DNA from 2 places in the Caballeronia sp. LjRoot31 genome. Region 1 is predicted to be linked to the other one. Evidence: predicted binding sites of a transcription regulator. Region 1 holds the regulator's gene; the other holds the start of a gene.
What was found. The regulator FNR, encoded in region 1, switches genes on or off when oxygen is low (the NO sensors DNR and NnrR bind a similar motif). The targets are predictions, from matches to a motif close to TTGATNNNNATCAA.
Positions count from the first base shown of each region.

Region 2: the regulator FNR is predicted to act here: its motif matches at 1,351-1,364, upstream of ACSQ8V_RS29850 (PHA/PHB synthase family protein).

Region 1 is NZ_CAXURX020000003.1:1,188,473-1,191,593, forward strand. Features, by position in the region: gene acs (acetate--CoA ligase) at 1-728, opposite strand, end outside; gene fnr (fumarate/nitrate reduction transcriptional regulator Fnr) at 1,058-1,843, opposite strand; gene ACSQ8V_RS34010 (response regulator) at 1,928-2,326, opposite strand; gene ACSQ8V_RS34015 (response regulator) at 2,508-3,121, opposite strand, start outside.
Region 2 is NZ_CAXURX020000003.1:237,391-240,511, reverse strand. Features, by position in the region: gene ACSQ8V_RS29855 (MFS transporter) at 1-1,124, opposite strand, end outside; gene ACSQ8V_RS29850 (PHA/PHB synthase family protein) at 1,600-3,121, shown strand, end outside.

The DNA of each region.
Region 1 (3,121 bases):
AGTTCATGCAGCCATGCATCGCGGCCGCCGATCCATGGAATCCGGCCACCCGTGCGCCGATAGATGGCGACGGTCTTCACGGCGTCCGTGCCGTCCATCGCAAGCGCGTCGTCCACAATGCTTTTCAGCGGCAGTGTCTTGCCGCCGCGAACCTGCTCGTCAGCGGTGATGATTGCTACCGCGCCGACGTTCGTTATGCGCTCATGCAGCGACTTCGCGGAAAAGCCGCCGAACACGACGCAATGCGGTGCGCCGATGCGCGCGCAGGCCTGCATCGCGACAACCCCTTCGACTGACATCGGCAGATAGATGACGACGCGATCGCCTTTCTTCACGCCGCGTGCGCGCAGTGCATTCGCGAGCCGGCATACCCGGTGATACAACGCCTGATACGTGATGTTCGAAACCTTGCCGTCGTCGGACTCGAAGATGATCGCGGTCTTGTTCGCATTGCCGGCGGCCAGATTGCGGTCGAGGCAGTTGTACGACGCATTCAGTTCGCCGTCTTCGAACCACTTGTAAAACGGTGCGTCCCGGTCGTCGAGAATCTGCGTGAACGGACGGCGCCAGGTCAAATGCTCGCGCGCAAGGCGTGCCCAGAACGCTTCGTGATCCTGGCCCGCCTCAGCCACGAGCGCGCGATAAGCGTCCATGCTTTCAATCGCGCTGCGGCCTGCCGGAGCAATCTCCTGGGCAGGGACGAGAGGGGTCGATTCGATGGTAGACATGGTCTCCTCGCTTTAATCATGGATCGTGAGATCGGCGAGCCAACAAGGATCGTCGGTTGACAAGGGGTTCTTGATGAAGGGCTCTTGATGACCCCATGACGCAGCAGGATGGGCACCCCATGCGCTTGTCGAAAAAGCGTGGCCGCTATCCGACGTTATCCGACTATGAGATGTCCAGTGGATATCTCATTGATACAAGTCAAGCGGACAGGTCAGCGCCATGGCTTCACCTACGCTGCGTGATCAGATCGTCCATCATCGGCACGATCAGCATCGCCGAAAGCGGCCGGGTCGATATGAAATTCCATGGGCACGTCCGTTTGCTTCGCTTAAACCCCGGCAAGCTTCTCGCTGTCGAGAATGTGTACCTGCTTGCCGTTTGTATCGATCACCCCTGCGTGCTGCAGCTTGGAGAACATCCGGCTCACGGTCTCGAGTTTCAGCCCGAGATAGCTGCCAATCTCTTCACGTGTCATCCGCAGATTGAATTCCGCGGAAGAGTAGCCGCGCGTTTTCATTCTCGACGACAGGTTGAGCAGGAACGCCGCAACGCGCTGCTGGGCGGTCATGGTGCCGAGCATCATCATGAGCCCGGATTCACGCACGATCTCGCCGCTCATCATGCGATGCACGTGCTGCTGCATGGCCTTCACGTCGTGGCAAAGGTCCTCCAGCAAGTCGAACGGGATGACACACACCTTGCTGTCCTCGAGCGCGATTGCATCGCAATTCTGTTCATCGGAGCATACGCCGTCGAGTCCGAGCGGTTCGCCTGCAATATGAAACCCGGTGACTTGCTCGTGGCCGTCGCGATGCGTGATGACCGTCTTGAAGCAACCGACACGCACGGCGTAGATGCTTTTGAACTTGTCGCCGGCGCGGTATAGCGTCTCGCCGCGTCGTACAAGCCGCGTGGAGCAGACAATCGCGTCGAGCCGCGCCAGCTCGGTCGCGCTCAGGAGAGGCGGCATGCAGATGGAGTGCAACGAACAAGCGGAGCAGTTCGTGTCCGCACGAGCGCCCGGTGGCGGCGAACTCGTGGTGGAGGAGCGTGCCAGATAAGCAAAAGGCGTCGAGGTTGAAGCGGCGGGCGCGCAAGCGATAGCTGAGGTCATGCCTGTCTCCAGAAGAGTCGGACGATCACTGAATGGATGGACTGAGGAGCTGTGCGGATCGGGCGCGCAACGAGTGAGAGACGGTCATGCCGGCTCGCAGCGTATGCGCTCGCGGCGGTGCTTATTGGCCAGTCGCACGATGGTGTCGCGGGCCAGTTCGTACTCGCCGGTCTTGTCGAAGAAATAGCTTGCGCCGGCGCGCTGGCAAGCAGCACGAAATGCCGGTCCCGAATGATTGGTCAACACCATGGTCAGGACAGGCGACGTGGCGCGCGCCAGTGATTCAACGATCTCCATGCCGCTGCCACCCGCCAGATGCGGGTCAACGATCACGAGATCGGCGCGGGTCATGCGGATACACCCCAGCGCCGAGTCCGCTTCTTCGGACTCGCCCACGATCACCACACTGTCCAGCGCGCCAATCAGGGCAGAGAGGCGGCGGCGCACAAGGCCCGAGTCATCGACGAGGAAGATCTTCAGCATGGAGCGCAACCGTTTGAGTTCATGCCTCGAAGTATGTTCGAGGCTATCTCAAAATAAAATCGGCGAGCGGCCAGACATGATGTAGGGGTTTTGGAAGGGCTGTAGGGATCGGACTACACGCTGGCGCCAAGCGTATTGGGCGGGGGTATTCGGGCTTTCAGGCGCGTTTTTAGGCGATCTTTCAGGCGTCGCAGTCGTCGTCGAAGAGCTTGTGGCGCATGGCATAGCGGACCAGCGCGGTGTCGTGCGGCATCTGCATTTTTTCGAGGATGCGCGTTTTGTACGTGCTGACCGTCTTGGCGCTCACCGACAGCGCCTGGGCGATTTGCGTGATCGTTTCACCCGCCGCGATCCGCCGGAATACTTCGAATTCGCGGTCGGAAAGCCGCCGGTGCGGCAGGTCGTCGGCCGGATCGTTCAGGCTTTGTGCGAGCCGCTCGGCCATCGCGAGGCTGACGTACACGCCGCCTGCCGCGACTTTGCTCACGGCCGTGACCAGTTCAGCGCTCGCGCTTTCCTTGGTCAGATACCCCGATGCCCCCGCCTTGAACGCACGCACCGCGTATTGCTGTTCGGCATGCATTGTCAGGACCAGGATGCGCAGCGACGGTTTCTCGTCCTTGATCTGCTTGAGCAGTTCGACGCCGTTCCTGCCGGGCATCGACAGGTCGAGGACCAGCACGTCCGCTGGGGTGGCGCGGATCATCGCCATGGTGGAAGCGCCGTCGCTGGCTTCACCAGCGACCTCCAGGCCATTCGCGCTCAGCAGGATATGGCGTAGCCCGTCGCGTACGA
Region 2 (3,121 bases), 950 kb from region 1:
GTCAAAAGCCAGCCGTATAGCGGCGCCATCACCGCGCTGAACGTGAACACGAGAAAGTTGATGGCCCCCGTCGCACTGCCTTTCACATGATCCGGATTGACTTCCTTGATGATGGTGTAGGGAATCATCGCGGCGCCAGACCCAAATCCAAGAATGAAGCCAGCCAGGTAGGGCGGCAGGGTGTTCTGCGGCAGGTAGAGTATGGAGAGTGCGGCTGCCAGCATCACGAGAGCGCCAGCGATCAACATGGGCTTGCGGCGGCCGATCCGGTCGGCAATGTACCCGAGCACGGGACAGCCGATTACCCAGCCAAGCGGCACCATTGACGCGCGATTGACAGCTTGCGCATAGTCGATATGCCAGCCGTCGCGCAAAAAGGCGACACCCCAGATCATGTCGCCGATAGTCGTGGGCAGGAACAGCAAGCCTGCGGCGAACCCGCACAGATACGATTGCGGATTTGTCAGTACGGTCTTGTACGGTGTGAACATCGACCAGATTGACGACTGTTCCGCTGTCCGGGCATCGTGATCCGCAGGGGTCAGGATCAGGATGAGGGCCGCGACAATCACGCCTGCTAAGCCCGCATACAGCCAGAACTGCTGCCAGACAATTCCACCATGAATCAACGGCGCGACGACGAACTGACCCGCCGATCCGCCCAACATGCCGAAGCATTGGGTGAAGCCGACGGCTGTAGCCAGATAGCGTGGCGGAAAGCCGTGGGTGGCGAGGTACACCGCGCCGGTGAAGGCGAATGCACCACCGGCGCCCTGGAGCAAGCGGCCGAACTCCGCAGAAGCGACCCATCCGGCTCCGAACAGCGCGGCCCCGCCCGCGAGCATGGCGACGCCTAGCGGGATGACGTATTTCGCACCGTACCGATCCAGCGAGGCGCCGGCAACGAGAGAGAATAATGAATACGTGTAGTAGTAGAGCCCGACGAGCGAACTTACGCCGAGCGCGGAAAGCGCGAAGGCATGGGTCAACTCTGGAACCATGACGCCCGGAGCCGAGCGCAATGCGTACTGCCCGAAATAGAAGATCAGGCAGAACACCCAGGCGACAATGAACGCGGGGTGAAAACAGTCGGTACGAGATGATGCGGGAGAGTTGGATGGCACGACGCACTCCAAGACGGTGTGTCCAGATACTGTGCCTTTAGCGGTTTCCAGGAGTGATGTAGATCAAAGATATCGCCACCGCCGCGGGCGGTCATGGTGCAATTCCCAGATCTTCTATTTCCAGTCGTTCTACAACGTTAGTCGAGCGAAAGCATCTTGATCCCACTGACATCTCGCTGACATCTAAACGCAGCATGGGCCTGACGAAAACCTCGACACCTTCGACTTGACGCAGATCAACCGCGCCGAAAAAGATACCGCTACAGTCGCTTTGAATCGCTGTTCCCGACGCAAGTCACAACGGCCGCGATGGGTGGGCCTTGTCCTTAAAGGTCTCACCGGGCTTCATCGGGCCTCATCGGGTCTCACGGAAAACATCACCCTCTGCGCCTAGTCATTCACGTTTTGAAGAAGACTCTCGCATGGGTTCGTACACGTCGCTGCAAGGTAAGCAAGACTGACCTGAAGGATCTTCATGGACACTCGCTCCAGGATTGTTTCCACCGGTAACCCCGCACTCCCGCAGCAACCGGTTTCCCCTGCTGCCACCAACGCCTTTCGCGCGCTCGATCACACGAAGGAGGCAACGATCGCTCGTTTCACAGGCGGTCTGTCCCCTGCAGCGCAATCGCTGGCTTTTGCTGACTGGTTCATCCATCTCGCGTCGGCGCCGGGAAAACGGGCGGAGCTGGCGTCGCTAGCCGCCGCGAATGCAGGCCAGATCGGTGACTACATGCTGCGCAGCCTGACGGGTAACGCGGCCGTGCCACTTGCGCAGCCAGCACCCGGAGATCACCGTTTTCGCGCGGAGGTCTGGCAGACCGAGCCTTATCGACTTTTGCAGCAGATGTTCCTGCTGACCGAACAATGGTGGCAAGCCGCAACCCGTGACGTACCGGGCGCGACGAAACATCACGAAAACGTCGTGAGTTTTGGCGCGCGCCAGTTGCTCGATATGTCCTCGCCGACGAATTCGCCGTTCACCAACCCCGAGGTCATACAGCGAACCCAGGCCACGCTGGGCGCCAATCTTCTGCAGGGCGCGTGCAACTTGCTCGAAGACGCGCGACGCCAGGCGAACGGCCAGCCCCTCGCCGGCGTCGATCAGTTCAAGGTCGGCGTTGCTCTCGCGGTGACGCCCGGCAAGGTGGTCTTTCGCAATCATCTGATTGAGCTTATTCAGTACAGTCCCACGACCGAAAAGGTCGTCGCCGAGCCGATCCTGATCGTGCCAGCCTGGATCATGAAGTACTACATACTAGATCTCTCGCCACACAACTCGCTGATCCGCTTCCTGGTCGGCCAGGGCTACACGGTGTTCTGCATTTCGTGGCGCAACGTCGGCGCAGAAGACCGGGACCTGAGTCTCGATGATTACCGGACGCTCGGCGTCATGGCCGCGCTCGATACCATCGGCGAAATCGTGCCGGACCAACGGATCCATGCGACGGGCTATTGCCTCGGCGGCACATTGTTGTCGATAGCCGCAGCGGCAATGGCGGGCGTCGGCGACGAGCGGCTCGCCTCCGTATCGCTCCTTGCCGCACAAACGGATTTCACGGAACCCGGCGAGCTGCAATTGTTCATCGACGACAGCGAGGTCTACTTCATCGAAAGCATGATGTGGTCGAAGGGTTATCTCGACGCCAGCCAGATGTCAGGCGCATTCCAGATGCTGGAGTCGAACGACCTGATCTGGTCCCATGTCATTCACGACTACATGCTGGGCGATCGCACGCCCATGTTCGACCTGATGGCCTGGGACGCCGATTCGACCCGCATGCCCTATCGGATGCACTCGGAGTATCTGCGCAAGTTGTTTCTCGACAACGACCTCGCGTCGAGCCGGTATCAAGTCGATGGACGGCCCATCTCGCTGCGCAACATCCGTGCGCCGATGTTCGTGGTCGGCACTGACCGCGACCATATCGCGCCGTGGCGTTCGGTCTACAAGATCCACTACCTGTCCAGCACGGAGATCACGTTCGTGCTGACGA